One region of the Agrobacterium sp. 10T429 genome, then DNA from elsewhere that is predicted to be linked to it. Evidence: predicted binding sites of a transcription regulator. Region 1 holds the regulator's gene; each other region holds the start of a gene.

Region 1 (4,845 bases):
TCGTGCTGGTGCTGTCGCTGCCGATCGGTGTTGCGGCCTCCATCTATCTGGAGGAATTTGCCCCCAAGAACCGTTTGACGGACCTTATCGAGGTCAACATCAACAATCTGGCGGCTGTTCCCTCCATTGTTTACGGTCTGCTCGGTCTCTCCGTCTTCATCAACTTCATGGGCTTTCCACGCTCGGCCTCGCTGGTCGGCGGCCTCGTCCTGACGCTGATGACCCTGCCGACGATCATCATCGCCACCCGCGCTGCATTGAAGGCCGTGCCGCCGTCGATCCGCGCCGCCGCACTCGGTCTTGGCGCTTCCAAGATGCAGACGATTTTCCATCACGTCCTGCCGCTGGCAATGCCTGGCATTCTGACCGGCACCATCATCGGTCTCGCCCACGCACTGGGCGAAACGGCGCCGCTGCTTCTGATCGGCATGGTGGCATTCGTCGCGAACTATCCGACAACGCCTATGGATCCGTCCACGGCCCTGCCGGTGCAGATTTACATGTGGGCGAACGAAGCTGAGCGTGCCTTTGTCGAACGGACATCTGGCGCTATCATCATCCTGCTTCTGTTCCTCATTCTCATGAATGTTGGCGCAATCCTGTTGCGTCGCCGCTTTGAGCGGCGCTGGTAGAGGGAGCTAGAGCAATGAACATGTTGTCGGAAGCAGCAGTTGAAAAGGCGCTGGACAAGAAAATGAATGAAGTCTCATACAAGATGATCGGCAAGGATGTTTCGGTTTATTACGGCGAAAAGCGCGCGCTTTACGACGTGAACCTCAATGTCCGCGAAAACACGGTGACTGCACTTATCGGCCCGTCCGGTTGCGGTAAATCCACTTTCCTGCGCACCTTGAACCGCATGAACGACACGATCGACGGTTGCCGGGTCACCGGCAAGATCACGCTCGATACCGACGATATCTACGATCAGCAGATCGACGTCGTGGAACTGCGTGCCCGCGTCGGCATGGTGTTCCAGAAGCCGAACCCGTTTCCGAAGACGATTTATGAGAACATCGCCTACGGCCCGCGTATCCACGGTCTCGCCCGCAACAAGGCGGATATGGACCAGATCGTCGAGCATAGCCTGCAGAAAGCGGGTCTCTGGAACGAGGTGAAGGATCGTTTGCTGGAATCCGGCACGGGCCTCTCCGGTGGCCAGCAGCAGCGTCTGTGCATCGCACGCGCGGTTGCCGTCAGCCCGGAAGTGATCCTGATGGACGAGCCGTGCTCGGCGTTGGATCCGATCGCGACTGCGAAGGTCGAGGAACTCATCCACGAACTGCGCACCAACTACACCATCGTCATCGTCACGCACTCCATGCAGCAGGCGGCGCGCGTTTCCCAGCGTACGGCCATGTTCCATCTTGGTCACCTTGTCGAAGAAAACGAAACCGACAAGATGTTCACCAATCCGGACGACCAGCGCACGCAGGACTACATCATGGGCCGCTTCGGCTGATCCCCGGCCGGTGCTTTATCGTAACCGTACAAGACTGGTGCCTCTGCCGTGCCCCGCTGTTGGGCACGCGCATGCAGGCCAAGCCGGAGGAATAGACCATGACACAGACAACGACCCATTCGCATATCCTGTCTGCCTATGACGACGAACTGAAGTTTCTGACGCGCCGCATCGCCGAAATGGGCGGTCTTGCCGAGCAGATGTGCGGTGACGCCGTGCGCGCACTCGTCAATTCCGATGCTGCGCTCGCGCAGAAGGTCATTTCGGACGATACCATTCTCGACCATGCTGAGCGCGAAATTGGCGACAAGGCGATCGTAACCATCGCCAAGCGTCAGCCGATGGCGGCAGACCTTCGCGAGATCATCGGCACCCTGCGTATCGCCGCCGATCTCGAACGCGTCGGCGATCTTGGCAAGAACACGGCCAAGCGCGTTATCGCTGTCGCCGGCACCGGCGTTCCGCGCAAGCTCGCCCGCGGCATCGAGCATCTGTCCGACCTGGCGCTGGTGCAGCTCAAGGAAGTCCTCGACGTCTATTCCACGCGTTCCGCCGAAAAGGCCAATGCGATCCGTGAACGCGACGAGGAAATCGATGCCATGTACACGTCGCTCTTCCGGGAGCTTCTGACCTACATGATGGAAGACCCGCGCAACATCACCACCTGCACGCATCTTCTGTTCTGCGCCAAGAACATCGAGCGTATCGGCGATCATGCGACGAATATCGCAGAGACGATCTATTACATGACCACTGGCAGCCAGCCGGAGGGCGAGCGTCCGAAGGACGACAGTTCCAACACGCTTGGTTCGGTGACCGAGTAACAGACAAGCAGAAGCTTGCGGAGTTCAGCATATGGTGCCCAAGATTGCAGTTGTGGAAGACGAGGAAGCGCTGAGCGTCCTGCTTCGTTACAATCTCGAGGCTGAGGGATACGACGTCGACACGATACCCCGTGGCGATGAGGCGGAAATCAGGCTGCAGGAGCGCATTCCGGATCTTCTCATCCTGGACTGGATGTTGCCCGGTGTCTCCGGTATCGAACTGTGCCGGCGCTTGAGAATGCGGCCGGAAACAGAACGCCTGCCCATCATCATGCTGACGGCGCGTGGCGAAGAGAGCGAACGGGTTCGCGGTCTCGCTACCGGCGCTGACGATTATGTCGTCAAGCCGTTCTCGACGCCGGAACTCATGGCCCGGGTCAAGGCCATGTTGCGCCGGGCCCGTCCGGAGGTTCTGTCGTCGGTGCTCAAATGCGGCGATATCGAACTGGACCGCGAGACCCATCGCGTTCACCGCAAAAGCCGCGAAGTGCGCCTCGGCCCGACGGAATTCCGCTTGCTGGAATTCCTGATGACGTCGCCGGGTCGGGTGTTTTCCCGCTCGCAATTGCTGGATGGCGTCTGGGGTCATGATATCTATGTCGACGAGCGTACTGTCGATGTGCATGTCGGACGTCTGCGCAAGGCCCTGAATTTCTCGCACATGCAGGATGTCATCCGCACGGTGCGTGGTGCGGGATATTCGATGGAAGCCTGAGCGATGCGGAACCAGATAGTTTCGCTGGCGAAGTAGTGCACCAAAAAATCAGGAAGCCCGAAATCTGAAACGATTTCGGGCTTTTTCAATATGAATATCCGCCAAACTCGATGCCATTGTCCGTTTTGACCGGAGGAGATCGGCGGCGCGTTGAAATCCGGATTGAAGGGTCACGCCCGATGGTAAGGGGAAAGGGTGAGGCCTGCCATCAAGCCGCCCAGAAAGCGGCTTTATTTTTGTCATAAAAAAACGGGCCCGAAGGCCCGTAATTTTTGAGTGCTGAATGCGTGCCGCAACACTCAAGCCTTGCGGCGCTCGCTCACCGGCTGGTAGGCGAGTTTCGCATGGAACTTGCAATAGGGCGAAGATTCCAGCGCTTCACAACCGCAGAAATGGAAGTCGTCCTTCAGCGGATCGCCAACCGGCCATTTGCAGGTGCGCTCGGTCAGTTCCGTCAGCGTCAGGCGACGGGAAATCGGCGTGACAACGTTCTTGGAAGGAACGTAATCGAGAACCTGCGCGGTCTCGATATCGATCTCCTCGTGCAGCGCCGTTGCCGCGTTCGAACGGGTGAGGATGCGTGCCGGTGCCGCGTTGACGCGACCTGCGAAAGTCGTCGCACGCGGGGCAGGGGCAGCGGTGCGCTTCGGCGCGGAGCGTGCCGAAGTCACTGGACCGCCAGCCTTGACGCGTCCCGGCAGATTGAGACGATGGACCTTGCCGATCACGGCATTACGGCTGACGCCGCCCAGCTGCGCTGCAATCTGGCTGGCGCTAAGGCCCTCGGACCACAATTTCTTGAGCTTTTCGACTCGTTCGTCTGTCCAGTTCATGCCGCTTCTCCGCTTGTCGCGTGTATTTTCGGCAGAATCCCTCTCCGTCTCGCGCGCATGCCGCAAGCGTGGTTTCCGCCTGATTTTCGGTGACTAGTTCCGCCGCAATGCAGTCTAGTAATTAGCGATTAACCTAGTGCCAGCCCGACTCCGTGGCAAGAGTCGCGGGAATCATCTGGAATCGATTTTCCGGTTTTCCCCAACTTGCTGGCGTATTGAGTCTGAAAGGCAACACCTTGGGGCTGGCCCGCCGCCGCATACTAGTGCTTGAGAAGCCCGGGAAACGCTGACTTTTGTTGACATCGGCAAACGAAGTGACAATAGTGCCCCTGCCGCCGCAAGGCGGCATTTTGATTTTCAGGCGAGGGATAACCCCGCAAGCCTATTGACAACAGTTTGACAGCGCATCTGCGCAAGGAGTGATACAGCCATGGCCGAAGCCGGCGCGCCATTGTTTGATACGTTTTCAAGAGCCCCCTTGCGCTTCGAGCGCGGTGAGGGTGTATGGCTGTTCACGGAAAGCGGCGAGCGATATCTGGATTTTGCGGCCGGTGTTGCTGTCAACTCGCTGGGCCACGCCCATCCTCACCTCGTTGATGCGATCAAGACGCAGGCCGAGAAGGTCTGGCACGTCTCGAACCTTTATGAAGTACCGGGACAGGAAAAACTCGCCAGGCGCCTGACGGAAGCGACTTTCGCGGACAAGGTATTCTTCACAAATTCAGGCGCGGAAGCCCTGGAATGCGCCATCAAGACCGCCCGCCGTTATCACTATACCAAGGGCCATCCGGAGAAGTTCCGCATCGTGTCCTTCGAAGGCGCTTTCCATGGCCGTACACTGGCGACGATCGCCGCGGGTGGCCAGCAGAAATACCTCGAAGGTTTCGGTCCCAAGGTCGAAGGTTTCGATCAGGTTCCGTTCGGTGATGTCGATGCCCTCAAGGCCGTCATCACGGCTGAGACTGCAGCACTTCTGATCGAGCCCATCCAGGGCGAGGGCGGCATTCGCTC
Region 2 (4,845 bases), 240 kb from region 1:
CCACCTATGCCTATCCGGTGAAGGTTGCAGGGCGCTATGTGATGGACCCCTCGCCAACCCCGAAGTTCGACAATCCGAAAATGCACCTGTCGGACGCCCTGCAATTGTTCGGGGCCGGTCGCGAAAAGCGCATCTATGCCGTGCCACCCTACACGGATGTCGTCAGCCTGGATTTCGAGGACCATCCGTTTGAAATCCAGAGCTTCGACAAGCCATGCGCGCTGTGCGGCGGGGAGAATGTCTATCTGGACGAGGTGGTGCTGGACGACAAGGGCGGGCGGATGTTCGTCTGCTCCGATACCGACCATTGCGAAGACCGCCGCGCCCATGGCCACAAGGGCCATTTGCTGGCGGATGTGAAGGAGGCCGCAGAATGAGCGACGCACCGCTTCTGAAAGTCAGGGACGTTTCGAAATATTACGGCGACCGCGCCGGTTGCCGCAACGTCTCCTTCGAGCTTTATCCGGGCGAGGTTCTGGCAATCGTCGGTGAATCCGGCTCCGGCAAGACCACGCTTCTCAACTGCATTTCCACACGGCTCGTGCCGACGGCTGGCAGCGTGGAATATCGCATGCGCGATGGCTCGGTGCGAGACCTCTATCATATGGGCGAAGCCGAACGGCGTTTCCTGATGCGGACAGACTGGGGTTTCGTGCACCAGAACCCAGCGGATGGACTGCGCATGGCGGTTTCGGCGGGCGCCAATGTCGGCGAGCGGCTTATGGCTGTCGGTAACCGGCATTACGGCAATATCCGGCAATCGGCCAGCGAGTGGCTGGAACGGGTGGAAATCGGCACAGACCGCATTGACGACCAGCCACGCGCCTTTTCCGGCGGCATGCGTCAGCGTCTGCAGATTGCCCGCAACCTGGTGACCTCACCGCGCCTCGTCTTCATGGACGAACCGACCGGCGGCCTCGATGTCTCGGTGCAGGCACGCCTGCTCGATCTCGTGCGTGGTCTCGTCAACGATCTCGGCCTCGCCGTTATCGTCGTCACCCATGATCTGGCGGTCGCGCGGCTGCTTTCCCATCGCATGATGGTGATGAAGGGTGGTGACGTCATCGAACACGGTCTGACAGACCGGGTGCTGGATGATCCGCGCGAACCCTACACGCAATTGCTTGTTTCCTCCATTTTGCAGGTTTGACGCCATGCCGACACCCCTTATCGTTTCGGAAGTCTTCAAAAGCTTCACCATGCATCTTCGCGATGGCATCGAACTGCCTGTTGTCCGCGATGTCAGTTTCTCCGTGTCCGGCGGAGAATGTGTCGTGCTCGGCGGCCCGTCCGGCATCGGCAAAAGCTCGATCCTGAAAATGCTCTATGGCAATTATGCCATCGACAGCGGCCAGATCCTCATCCGCCACGAGGATCAGGTCATTGACATGGGCAGCGCCTCGCCGCGCACCATCCTCGATATTCGCCATCGCACCATCGGGTATGTCAGCCAGTTTCTGCGCACCGTGCCGCGCGTTCCGGCGATCGACGTCGTCGCCGAGCCGCTTTTTGCGCGCAAGGTTGCCGCGGAAGAGGCCCGCGAGCAGGCAGCCGTTCTGCTTTCGAAACTCAACCTGCCGCGGGAATTGTGGTCTCTGCCGCCAGCAACCTTTTCCGGCGGCGAGCAGCAGCGCGTCAACATCGCACGCGGTTTCATCACCGATCACGCGATCCTGCTTCTCGATGAACCGACCGCATCCCTGGATGCCGCCAACCGACGGGTGGTCGTGGAGATGATCGCGGAAAAGAAGCGCAAAGGGACGGCCTTGCTCGGTATTTTCCATGACGAGGAAGTGCGGGAAGCCGTGGCCGATCGCGTTCTGGATGTCTCGCAATTCTCCCCCCGGAAGGCAGCGGCATGAGTGTGAAGGTCGGTCTCGAACCTGTTGTCCACGAAAGTGCCCGTGTCACCAATTCATCGATCGGCCGCTATACCGAAATCTCGGAACGCTGCCGCATCGAGGAAGTGGAGATGGGCGACTATTCCTATGTCATGCAGGACGGTGCGATCTGGTGCGCCACCATCGGCAAATTCGTCAACATCGCCGCATCCGTCCGCATCAACGCGACCAATCATCCGATGTCGCGCGCCACACTTCACCATTTCACCTACCGTGCCCGCAATTATTGGGACGACGCCGATGATGAAAATGACTTCTTCGCCGCCCGCCGCGCCAAGCGCGTGGTGATCGGCCACGATGTCTGGATCGGCCATGGCGCGACCATCCTGCCTGGCGTCACAATCGGAAACGGTGCGGTAATCGGGGCCGGTGCGGTCGTGTCGAAAGACGTTGCGCCCTATACCATCGTCGGCGGCGTACCCGCCCGGCTGATCAGGAACCGCTTCCCGGCGGACCTTGGCCAGCGCATGGACGATCTCAAATGGTGGGACTGGGACCACGCAACGCTGCGCGGCGCACTGGACGATTTCCGCACCCTCGCCGCCGAGGATTTCGTGGCGAAATACGCCGGGTAAAATCGCCCCACACCGAAGAAACTGCAGATTCCGGGGGTCGTGCTCCGGGGTCTCCCTAACCATGTCTGCGAGACACCCGCCGGCCTCAATCCGGTGGCACGACTACTAAAAGGTTCGCAGGCGACCACGCGCACGCCTTATCTGCGCATTCTGTAATATTTTCTTCATCAAACTGACATTCACGCTTCACGCACCGCTGTTAGGTCGAACCCCATCAGAAGAAGATTGGACGGGGAAATGAGCTTTCACCTGAAGCAAGTCACGCGCCGTTTCGGCAACCACACTGCGGTCGATTCCGTGAATGTGGAAATTCCGCAAGGCCAGATGGTTGGCGTGATTGGACGTTCTGGCGCAGGAAAGTCAACGCTGCTGCGCATGATCAACCGCCTCGTCGATCCCTCCTCGGGTTCCATTCATTTCAACGACACGGAAGTCTCTTCGCTGAAGGGTGCCGCCCTGCGCAACTGGCAGCGCGACTGCGCGATGATCTTCCAGCAGTTCAATCTGGTGCCGCGTCTCGACGTGCTCACCAATGTCATGCTCGGCCGCCTGAACCACCGTTCGACCGTGCTCAGCCTGTTCAACATTTTCACGGATGAAGAGCGCCTGATGGCGATTGCCGCCCTCGAGCGGCTCGGCATCGAGCACGTAGCCATGCAGGCGGCGGGCACGCTTTCCGGCGGCCAGCAGCAGCGCGTCGCTATCGCCCGGGCACTAATGCAGTCTCCGAAGATGGTTCTCGCCGACGAGCCGATCGCCTCTCTCGATCCCCTGAACGCCAAGATCGTCATGGACGCCCTGCGCGACATCAACGAGCGTGAAGGCATCACCGTCATCACCAATCTGCATACGCTGGATACGGCGCGCAATTATTGCGAACGCATTATCGGCATGTCGCAGGGTCGAGTCGTTTTCGACGGAACACCCGCCGAACTAACGGCTGCGGCGGTCACGGAGATTTACGGCACGGATTCACACGGCGCCGGCATCGACGAGACCATGACCTCGACCAGCATCAATATTCCCGGCGCGCAGCTTGCCGCGCGTCCGGTTCAGCAATCTGCCGGTCCCGAACCGCTGGCTCTCGCCGGGCTCTGAGGAACCGCTCAGCATCGTTTGCGCCCGCGTCAAGGGCCGATACTTCACAACAAACTCCGGCTCGCCGGGAAACAGGAGAAAGTCCATGTTGAAGAAAATCCTTCTTTCGGCAGTCGCCCTTGGCGTTCTGGCCGGTTCGGCCATGGCTCAGGACGTCAAGGTCCTGCGTATCGGTCTCGACGGTTCGGAAAATGAAGCCGACCAGATCCGCAACACGAAGTGCGTTGCGGATGGCCTCAAGGCTGCAACCGGCGTTTCCGAAGTTCAGGTTTTCCCGTCGCCGGACTATAACGGCGTTATCCAGGGCCTGCTCGGCGGCACCATCGACATTGCATCCATGGGCGCTTCTTCCTACGCCAAGATCGCCATTGCCGATCCCAAGGCCGTCGATCCGATCCTGACCTATACCGGCTCTGACGGTTCCAGCGGCTACTACACGATCATGGTTGCCCGCAAGGACAGCGGCATCAAGTCTCTGGCTGACGCCAAGGGCAAGAAGATCGGCTTCGCCGACCCTGACTCCACCTCGGGCTTCCTCGTCCCGAACGTATCGATCCCGAAGGAAACCGGCGTTCCGGTCAAGGAATATTTCTCCGAAACCGGCTTCGGCGGCGGCCATGAGAACCTCGTTCTCGCCGTTCTCGACAAAAAGTTCGACGTCGGCACGACATTCGGTTCGGGCGTCGGCAAGTGGGAAGAAGGCTACTCCGGCGGCAACCTTCACCAGATGGTCAAGAAGGGCAACCTCGACATGGACGATATCGTTCAGGTCTGGAAATCCCCGCTGATCCCGAACGGTCCGCTTCTCGTTGCCAACAAGATCGGTGACAGCATGAAGCAGAAGGTCGAAGACTTCTTCATGGAACTGCCGAAGAAGGATCTCGCCTGCTTCCAGGGTTACACCCAGGGCAAGAACACTGCCTACATCAAGGTCGACCCGGCTTTCTACCAGACGATCATCGACGCCCGTAAGTCCGTTATCGGCGGCTGATCCTCAGATCATATCCGGAAGCGGCGGTGCCTTGCGGCATCGCCGCTTTTGCCAATAAAGGAAAGCGGCATGGCGACCACACTGCAACATGGTACCCTCACGCCTGAGGGATTGAGCACATCGTCCCGAACGGTGATGCGTCATTATCAACAGCAGCTTAGGACACGGCGGATTTATACCGTTATGTCGCTCGTTATCTTCCTCATCGTCCTTGCCGCCTCACTGAATTTCGCCAATGAGGCCAATTCGGGCAAGTTCTTCGAGCGCCTGCCATATTTTT
Region 3 (4,845 bases), on a different contig from region 1:
TCCGAGGTTCCGCGATGAACAACATCGCCGATCACGGCATCCGCTTCGGTCGGATCGCCGCAATGCTTCCTGTCAAGAATATCGAGAAGGCCCATGACTTTTATGTCCGTGTGCTGGGCTTCGAAAAGACCTTCGAAAACGGCAACCCTGTCGGTTTCCTGATCCTGAAACAAGGTAATGCAGAGTTGCACCTGACATTGCAGTCGACGCACAAACCGGCCCCCTTCAATGTGGCGCATATGCTGGTCAGCGACGCCGACGCGCTGCACGCGCTTTGCAAAAGCCACGGGCTTCGCATCATCAAAAGTCTGCAGGACAAGGATTATGGCCTGCGGGCCTTCGTTTTCGAAGACCCGGATGGCAACCGCATCGATGTGGGGCAGGTTATTTAACGAGATAGGGAAACGGCGCGGCGTGTCCGCGCCGTTGGAGGAAAAGGATGCTTCTTTGACATCGATATATGGCGAAGTCGCAGCATCTGCACTCCGTCACCCCGAACTAGATTCGGGGTCCAGCAAGCTCCCCCATGCCCTCCTTCGACTACCTGTCCCTGAACCGGTTGGTAATCGGATAACGGCGATCGCGGCCGAAGTTCTTCTTGGTGATCTTCACCCCGGGCGCGGATTGGCGGCGTTTGTATTCGGCGAGATAGAGCAGATGCTCGATCCGGTGCACCGTCGCGATATCATGGCCACGCGCGAGGATTTCCTCGACCGACATTTCCTTTTCCACCAGGCACTCCAGAATATCGTCCAGCACCGGATAGGGCGGTAGCGAATCCTGGTCTGTCTGGTTGGGTCGCAATTCAGCGGATGGCGCCTTGGAGATGATATTGGCGGGGATCACTTCGCCGGATGGCCCGAGCGCGCCCGGCGGCACATGGGAATTGCGCCAACTGGAGATGGCGTAGACCTGCATCTTGTAGAGGTCCTTGATGGGATTGAAACCGCCATTCATGTCGCCATAAAGCGTCGCATACCCCACCGACATTTCCGACTTGTTGCCTGTTGTCACCACCATCGAGCCGAACTTGTTGGAAACAGCCATGAGAATGGTACCGCGTGTACGGCTCTGCAGGTTTTCTTCGGTAATGCCTTCTTCCGTGCCTTCGAACATTTCCGAAAGCGACGACAGGAACCCATCCACCGGTTCGGCAATGGGCACGATATCGTAACGGCAGCCAAGTGCCTTGGCGCAATCGGCTGCGTCCTTCAGCGAATCCTCGGAGGTGTAACGATAGGGCAGCATGATGCAGCGCACCCGCTCTTCGCCCAGCGCATCAACAGCAAGCGCAGCGCAGATCGCCGAATCGATACCGCCGGAAAGGCCGAGAACCACGCTCTTGAAGCCGTTCTTGTTGACGTAATCGCGAAAGCCCAGCATGCAGGCCCGGTAATCCGCCTCCTCGCCTTCAGGGATTTTCGAGAAAGGACCGCTCTCGCAGCGCCAGCCTTCTGCGGTGCGTTTCCAATCGGTGACGGCAAGGGTCGCCTCGAACTGGCTCATCTGGAAGGCAAGGGTCTTGTCGGCATTGAAACCGAAGCTCGCGCCGTCGAAAACCAGCTCGTCCTGCCCGCCAAGCTGATTGGCGAAGACCAGCGGCAAGCCGCTTTCGATTACTTGCTTCAGCGCCACCTGATGGCGCACATCCAGCTTGCCGCGATAATAGGGCGAACCATTCGGCACCAGCAGGATTTCCGCCCCGCTTTCGGCAAGCGTTTCGCACACACCCATGTCGTTCCAGATTTCCTCGCAGATCGGAATGCCGATCCTGACACCGCGGAAATTATAGGGACCGGAGATCGAACCTTCGGCGAAAACACGTTTTTCATCGAACTCGCCGTAATTCGGCAGGTCAATCTTGTCACGCAGCGCGATGATCCTGCCGCCATCCAGAAGCGCAACCGAATTGTGCCGGCCCGTTTCACCCTGACGCGGAAAACCGATGACGACGCCCGGCCCGCCATCGGCGGTTTCCGCCGCCAGTTCTTCCACGGCCTTCAGGCACGCTTTCAGAAAAGCCGGCTTCAATACCAGGTCTTCCGGCGGATAGCCGGATATGAACAGCTCGGTCAGAAGCAGGAGATCGGCACCCTGCGTCGCCGCATCGGCCCGTGCTTCACGCGCCCTGGCGAGATTGCCCGCCACGTCGCCAACAGTCGGATTGAACTGCCCGACGGCAATTCGAAGATGGTTTTTGATGTCGTGTCTGTCGCTCATGGCTTTTCAATACCGCGCCCGTGCCCGCTCCGCAACGCGGCAATTGCATGCCGCACCACCTTGATAGGATGAAGCCGCAACCGGCATTCACGCTAAGGTTATCACCGCACCGGCCACACTCCGCAAAGTTCATGTCGCGTTCATCGCGCTTATGTGACAGTTACATGACAGTTTTGCGACGCCCCGATTCACCTCCCCGAATTGCGCGGTGTCGCCTCGTAATACCGGAGTATGAGTTTGAGAAATTCGGCGCCAAAAACAACGGCTTCCGAAAAGGCTGATTTTGTCTTTTCGCCTGCATGGACGCGGAGCCTTTCCAAGCTTTCGGGTAAGGCCTACACGCTTGCCAATCTGACATTTTCGTCGGTCGTGCTTGTCGTCGCGCTGGAATGGATCGCCCGCGGTTCGCTAGTTGATGTCGGCACCTTCCTCACCTCATCCGCCCGCCCCGGCATGACCACCATCGCCGCCGTGCTGCTGCTGCTCGTAGCGCTGGATTCCATCCTCGGCCGCCGTTACCTGTCGCTCATCGCCGTTGCGCCGCTTTGCGCGCTGACAGGGCTGATTTCCGCGCAGAAACAGACCTATCTCTCCGATCCGCTTTATCCCTCCGACCTGCTGTTCGGCCGGCAGATCCTCGAGCTTCTGCCCACCATGCTGAAAGCCCAGCCGCTGACGGCCGTGCTGGTCGGCCTTGGCCTTTGCGCCACGGTTGCGGCCCTTTCCACCCTGTGGCTGCTGGCGCGGCGTTATTCGCCGGGCTTGAGCTGGCGCGAACGCGCCGCAGGTCTTGTGCTGGCGCTGCCGCTTCTGGCCGGCCTCGCCTCGCTCATGGACTATTCGCATTATTCGTGGGTGCGCGATCGTCTCAACATCATCCCCATGATGTGGGATCAACAGGAGAATTACCGCCATAACGGTTTCCTGATGGCCTTTGCCTTCAATATTCCCATGGCCAACGTCTCGGCGCCGCAGGGTTACGGCCAAAACAGCATCGCAGACCTGACCTCGGAACCCGCCGCCTTTGCCGCCAACACGGGCGATTACCCTGATGTCATCATGTTGATGAGCGAATCGCTGTGGGATCCGACACGGCTTGAAAACGTGAAGCTCTCTGCCGATCCGATGCCCAACATCCGCGCCAAGCAATCCGGCAACGTGTTCTCGCCGGAATTCGGCGGCATGACGGCGAATGTGGAATTCGAGGCGCTGACCGGCTTTTCCAACGCCTTCCTGCCCTATGGCAGCATTCCCTACCAGCAATATATCCGCCGCCCGGTGCCCTCGCTTGCCAGCTTCTTCCGTGGCGAAGGGTATTCGGCAATCGCCATGCATCCGTTTCAGGAATGGTTCTGGAACCGCAAGGAAGTTTACAGGAATTTCGGCTTCGAGGAGTTCCGCTCGGAAGAGACATTGCCGCCCATGGAAAAGCGCGGCAACTTCGCCTCCGACGACGCGCTGATGGACCAGATCATGGTGGCCGCGGACGATGCGCGCAACCCGCTCTTCCTCTTCGCCGTCACCCTGCAGGGACACGGACCTTACGAGGCGGGCCGTTATGCCAGCGACACCATCGGCGTAGAGGGCGATCTTTCCGCTTCCGCATCGCAGGCGCTTGGTACCTATGCGCAGGGCGTGGCGGAGGCCGACGACGCCCTTCTGAAGCTGATGCGCTGGGCAAAAAAGCGCGAGCGCGAAACCATCATCGTGCTCTTCGGCGATCACCTGCCGCCGCTTGGCCAGACATTCGTGGAAAGCGGCTACATGCCGGGCATGGTGGCCAGCCGCCGCGCGCCGCTGGAAGTCATGAAAAAGGAACACGAGACGCCGCTCGTCGTCTGGTCCTCGAAGACGGGCGTGCGCAAGAATATCGGCACCATCAGCCCGGCGCTGTTGCCCTATCACGTACTGAAAACAGCCGGTTTCTCAGACCCCTTCTATACGGGGACTTTGGGTGAAGTGCAGGATGCGTTTTCCGTCGTCGACCGGCATATGCTCGTGGCAACGGATGGCAAGGCCCTGCCCGACTGGTCGATTTCACCCAATTCCATTCCGGACGTGGTGCGCAATTATCGCCTGCTGCAATTCGACATGATGTTCGGCGAGCAATATGGCCGAGAGCGCTTCTTCCCCGGCTTCAACTGGGTAAATGACGCTACACCCTCCGTCTGATGGGGCTGGATGTCTAAACGGCATGGCAGCGGAAATCGTTTGAATTCCTTTGCCATGCGGGTTTATCTCGACAGGGCCGTAACGAACCATCAGCACCACGAGAAGCACCGTGTCAGACATCTCCGACTATATCGTTTCGCACTTCAAGCGCTCCTCCCGGGAAATCGGCGAGGTCGAGCGTCGTATTCTGGAACTGTCGCACCAGAAAAAGCTGGTCTCGACCGACACCAATGCGGAATTTTCCGCCGGGGCAAACCTGGGCGACAGGCTGGCCGACAGCATTGCAAGGGTTGGCGGCTCCTGGGGATTTATCCTCAGCTTCTGCTTTTTCCTGGTGTTCTGGGCAATCATCAACACCATCGTGCTGACGACGCGGGCCTTCGACCCCTACCCCTTCATCTTCCTCAATCTTCTGCTCTCCATGCTCGCGGCCATTCAGGCGCCGATCATCAT
Region 4 (4,845 bases), 240 kb from region 1:
GCGAAAAGCTGACGCGCTTGGTCATTCTTTCTTTAAATAGCTGAATATTAACCGGTTTCGGCCGTTCCAGACCGATCTCGATCAGGTTGACGCGCTCCCCCAGAATATCGCGAAGGCGCTGGATCAGAGCTGTCAGCGACAAATCCACATATTGATCGCGTTTGGCGATGACAGGCGCAAAGGACCACGACAGGGTTACGTGCGCGGCATCCGTGACCATGGTGAAATTGCTGTTATTGGTCGCGTAATAAACGTGATCCTGAAGAAAACGCAGGAAAGCCCGCACTGTCGGCGCGCTCATCAGGCCATATCCGAACGCGCCGGATGCGCCGGCGGGAAAGGTGGACGCGCATTGCAAACCAAAGGCGTCGTCGCCGGAAATCAACGCACATGTCTCGAGCAGGCGGCAAAATCGGTCGAGGCTGATGCGCTCCGTCACGCTGCCGAAAGTGGCGGGATCGATATCGAGAGCCTTGCAGATGGGGGCAATATCGATGCCCCGCGACCGTGCATAATTGGCGACGCCGGCGGCCAGACCGGCCACCACTGTTATCTCGTCGCTGACCCTCTTTTCAGGCATCCCTCGCCTTGGCGTACCATGTTTGGAAATTGTCGCCTGATGGTAAGCGTTGGGAAGCCATTTGTCGAGCAGTTCGGCCTGTGGAGTTTAAATGTGGCGACGGCCGCTCTGCTCAAGCACCTGCATGATGGTTTTGCCCGCATCTTCCATGGCACCGCTATTGTCCACGGTCGTCACATCAAAATCCCCGACGACCGTGAGCGAACTGCGTTCCAGCCGCCGGAGAATATCCTCCCGGCTTTCCCGCCCGCGCTGCTCCAGCCGCTTCGCCAGCACGTCCGGCCGTGCAACGATGTTCACGACCTTGAGGCGTGCAAAGGCGGTGCCGAACTGGGGCAGGGCTGAGCGGGAGCCGTTGGCGATGACCACGTCTCCCGCATTAAGATGACGATAGACGGCGGCCGGAATGCCATATTTCAGCCCGTGCGCCTGCCAGGAAACGGCAAAAGCACCTTCGTCTTCCAGCCGGTTGAACTCGTGCATGGAAACCGCATCGTGATTTTCGCCGCCGGCATCGCCGCTGCGGGTAATGACCCGGCGTGTGAAATGAAAGCCCGGCCGCCCGGACAGCTGCGCTGCGGCATAATCCATCAGCGTGTCCTTGCCGGCCCCACTCGGGCCGACAATTACGATCATGGTTCCGGGCACCGTACCCAGCGTCTGGCCGTCAAGCCGGCTATCCTGTCCGTTGCCGGTCATGCCACACGTTTGCCCTGACGCCAGACCGAGCGGGCGACGGGAACGCCGTCCTCGCGGTGAACTCGGACCAGATCGGCCCGCAATCCCGTTGCGATGCTGCCGCGATCGCGAAGGCCCACCGTTCGTGCCGGCGTGGAGGTAACCATGCGCAACGCTTCCGGCAGAGTGATGGCTTCCACCTGGTCGGCGAGCAGGAACGGCGCGTAAAGCAGGCTGAACGGCACATAGTCGGAAGAGAGAACATCCAGCACGCCAAGTTCGGCAAGATCACGCGCGGCGATGTTGCCGGAATGGGACTTGCCGCGAACGATGTTCGGTGCGCCCATCAGTACGCTCATGCCGGCGCTGTGCGAAGCCTTTGCCGCCTCGACGCTGGTGGGGAACTCCGCGAGTTTCACGCCGTGCCCGATCGCTTCGCCCACATGCGCTTCTGTAGCGTCGTCATGGCTTGCAACGGTTATGCCGCGCTCGGCGCAACGGGCCGCCAGGTAATCCCGGTGCTTGGCGGAAAACTCCGCCGATGCCGTCTGCCGGCGTCTGACGAACTCGGCGAAAGCCTCGTCGCTCAGTCCGCGCTTCTTCTGGTAATAGAAGATATATTGGTCCATCGACTGAAACTGGCGCTGCCCCGGGGAGTGGTCCATCATCGAAATCAGCCGCACACGCGGATCGGTCTCGAAATCTTCGAAATGCTCGAGCACATCGGCGGAGGCGACTTCACAGCGCAGGTGCAGCAGGTGATCTGCCCGCAGGCGGTTCTGATCGGCAGCGGTTTCAATGGCATCCGCCATTTCCCGCATCTCGCCCTTCTTGAACCCGCCATCTTCGTCGGAGCCCAGCCGCAGGCAGTCGAAAACAGTGGTAATGCCTGATGACGCGACCTGCGCATCGTGAGCCTGAATGGCGGCAATCTTATCCCAGATAACCCCGGGACGCGGCGAATAGTGCTGTTCCAGATGGTCGGTGTGCAGTTCCACCAGACCCGGGATGAGGAAATCGCCTTCGAGATCCTCGCCGGTCTTGGAGGCGCCTTCGCTGATATCGGCGATCTTGCCGTCACGGATCAGAACGGATCCCAGAATAATATCGTCTTCCAGAACGATACGGGCGTTGGAAAGGGCATGCTCGGTCATGGGTCAGCATCTTTCTTTGGCGGCTGGCCAAGCGGGTGCCAGCGATGAACGGTAAATGGTGCGCCGCGCGTTTCCTCAACGAACAAAGCGAGGCCGGAAATGGTGAGAGGCCGGTCGACGAACTCGGAAAACTTGGTCGAAAGCACATCCTGGATAGCGGGCGCGTCGCTTTCGTCGATGCGGCCCGTCAGCGTCATATGAAAGCGGAAGTCGTCCATGACATGCGGATAACCCCAGAGCGACAGATTTTGCCGCTGGCTTTCGGTCAGGTTTTGCGGGCGGCGGCGGGCAATGTCGGTCTCGGACAGGGGCGCGCGAAACCGGTCGAAATGGTCGACGATCTCAGCGGCAAAATCCTGCAGCGGCTGGTAGGTGCGATCCGGAACGAGCGCGAAAAACGGCCCGAGTGCACCGATGACAACACGCGGAATATCGAAGACGGACTGGCTGGCCGCAAACTGTTCGAGGGCGGCGACGAGATCCGCTTCGCTGTATTTTTCGGAAAGCTCGAAGGGGGCTTTCAGCGTCGCGTGGAAACCGTAACGGCGCGGCTCCTCAGTCATCTCCGCATAAGCGGCATGGTCATCATGTTGCGCGCCGGAAAAGGCATTGCGTCCCAGCCAGCGCGACGCCGCTTCAGTCAGTGGATGATCTTTAGCCGGAGAAAAATAGATGGCGTAGCGCACGGCAAGCACTCTTCGGTGTCATGGAAAACCTGGATGAAAAGCTATTTGGCGTGACTCGCCCGCTTCCCGCAAGGTCAGGAGTGCGAGGTAATCGCTTTCCGTGACAGAATGATGATGACCCAGGAAAAAAAGCGCTTGAAACGCCGCGTGTCTCTCGAATGTCCGCAAGACGGATGCTGGCGCATTGAGGGGATGTATCTGACTTTGCAAAGAGGTTCCGGTTTTGCGCACGTCTCGGGAAGCGGGATAGCCAAACCCCGCTCCTGCTTTATGAATTAATGCTGGGTTTTCCCGATCAGGCGCGACCGCAGGGAATTCGAGATGTGGTCGAACAGGAAAACCACGAAGAGAATGAGCAGCACCATATAAGCGACCTTGTCCCAGTCGGCATTGGTACCCATTGCTTCCAGCAGTTTCAAACCGATGCCGCCAGCGCCAACCGCACCGATGATCGTGGCTGAACGGGTGTTGCTTTCCCAGAAATAAAGCGACTGGGAAATGAAGACCGGCAGGACCTGCGGAAGCACGCCGAAACGATTGACGGCGATGGGGGAAGCGCCAACCGATTTGACGCCCTCGCGCTGCTTGTCGTCAACATTCTCCAGCGCCTCGGCATAGACCTTGCCGAGCGCGCCGGTATCGGTGAAGAAGATCGCGGCAATGCCGGGGATCGGCCCCGGACCGAAGCTGCGGGTGAAAAACAGCGCCCAGATCAGCATGTCGATCGAGCGCAGGAAGTCGAACAGACGCTTCATGCCCCAGTTGGCGGCCCTGTTGGCGGTGATATTGCGTGCGGCTAGAAAGGCGAGCGGCAGGGCAACGAGCGTGCCGAACAGCGTGCCCACAAAGGCCATCACCAGCGTCTGCATCAGCTTGGAAAGAATATCGGCGTGCTGCCAGACACCATTGTCGAGGAAATCATCGACCATGTGGCTGATGTTTGAGCGCGTGGGATCGAGCCTTTCCCCCCACAGCGCCAGTGCGGCAAGGTCGCCGTAGCTCTTGCCCCAGAATTCCGATTTGGTATCGAACAGGAAGTTCGCCCACCCGAGGAACCGCCGCTGCACGTAAACCTGGCTGGTGCGGATTTCTGCCTGTCCGGCAAAACCGTAATGCACGAGAACCTTGTTGCCGTCCTGCGTGATCTCTTGCGGCAGGACCTCAGGGGCCAGAGCCTTGTCGCCATTGATGATGACGGGATAGTTCTTGCCGTCCACATAGACGTCCACCCGGGTCGGCGTTACGTCCAGACGGTTTTGCGTGCCCGCGTAAACGACGCTGTAGCCGCCATCCGGCAAGGGTTGCAGCCAGTCGATCGGCGCATCGGCGGGATATTGCATCCGGCTTGACCACTGCGGGTTCACCTTGCCGTCTTCGAAACGAAGGCGTGGCTGGGCCCGCCAGGAATACCAGTCCTGAATGTAGCTCGAAGCGCGATCCCATCGGCCCTGCATGAAAGCGGGGCCGACATTGAAGAAGAAAAAGCAGGCGGTGAGATAGACGAGGACGGCGACAATACCGGTCAGCAAGCCGTATCGCTGCATGAAGCCGCGATTGAAAATTGCGGGATGTGCGGCCGTCAGCCTCTCGCGGTCTGCGGTATTGAGAATGAAGCTGGACGACATCAGGCCGCTCCCCGTCCGAATTCGAAGGATTGATGGCCAATCAGCCTGCGGCGCAACCAGCTGGAAAACTGGTCTACGGCGATGATGGTGATCAGCAGCAGGATGATGATGGCATAGGTCTT

The links. Region 1 encodes PhoB, which activates phosphate uptake and scavenging genes when phosphate is short. Its sites were predicted from a motif close to TGTCATNNANCTGTCAT; they were not measured.
Region 2: the regulator PhoB is predicted to act here: its motif matches at 2,639-2,655, upstream of phnC (phosphonate ABC transporter ATP-binding protein).
Region 3: the regulator PhoB is predicted to act here: its motif matches at 2,374-2,390, upstream of AC1DCP_RS06360 (LTA synthase family protein).
Region 4: the regulator PhoB is predicted to act here: its motif matches at 3,199-3,215, upstream of AC1DCP_RS00515 (DUF1045 domain-containing protein).

The regions. Positions count from the first base shown of each region.
Region 1 is NZ_JBFTGV010000001.1:353,605-358,449, forward strand. It holds gene pstA (phosphate ABC transporter permease PstA) at 1-632, shown strand, start outside; gene pstB (phosphate ABC transporter ATP-binding protein PstB) at 647-1,462, shown strand; gene phoU (phosphate signaling complex protein PhoU) at 1,561-2,286, shown strand; gene phoB (phosphate regulon transcriptional regulator PhoB) at 2,318-3,001, shown strand; gene AC1DCP_RS01745 (GcrA family cell cycle regulator) at 3,301-3,834, opposite strand; gene AC1DCP_RS01750 (aspartate aminotransferase family protein) at 4,265-4,845, shown strand, end outside.
Region 2 is NZ_JBFTGV010000001.1:114,185-119,029, reverse strand. It holds gene AC1DCP_RS00555 (alpha-D-ribose 1-methylphosphonate 5-phosphate C-P-lyase PhnJ) at 1-377, shown strand, start outside; gene phnK (phosphonate C-P lyase system protein PhnK) at 374-1,150, shown strand; gene phnL (phosphonate C-P lyase system protein PhnL) at 1,155-1,862, shown strand; gene AC1DCP_RS00540 (transferase hexapeptide repeat family protein) at 1,859-2,476, shown strand; gene phnC (phosphonate ABC transporter ATP-binding protein) at 2,714-3,574, shown strand; gene phnD (phosphonate ABC transporter substrate-binding protein) at 3,660-4,565, shown strand; gene phnE (phosphonate ABC transporter, permease protein PhnE) at 4,635-4,845, shown strand, end outside.
Region 3 is NZ_JBFTGV010000002.1:276,892-281,736, reverse strand. It holds gene AC1DCP_RS06370 (VOC family protein) at 15-392, shown strand; gene AC1DCP_RS06365 (NAD+ synthase) at 541-2,220, opposite strand; gene AC1DCP_RS06360 (LTA synthase family protein) at 2,452-4,392, shown strand; gene AC1DCP_RS06355 (DUF1003 domain-containing protein) at 4,502-4,845, shown strand, end outside.
Region 4 is NZ_JBFTGV010000001.1:108,687-113,531, forward strand. It holds gene AC1DCP_RS00500 (AraC family transcriptional regulator) at 1-580, opposite strand, end outside; gene phnN (phosphonate metabolism protein/1,5-bisphosphokinase (PRPP-forming) PhnN) at 668-1,279, opposite strand; gene AC1DCP_RS00510 (alpha-D-ribose 1-methylphosphonate 5-triphosphate diphosphatase) at 1,276-2,412, opposite strand; gene AC1DCP_RS00515 (DUF1045 domain-containing protein) at 2,409-3,107, opposite strand; gene phnE (phosphonate ABC transporter, permease protein PhnE) at 3,374-4,723, opposite strand; gene phnE (phosphonate ABC transporter, permease protein PhnE) at 4,723-4,845, opposite strand, start outside.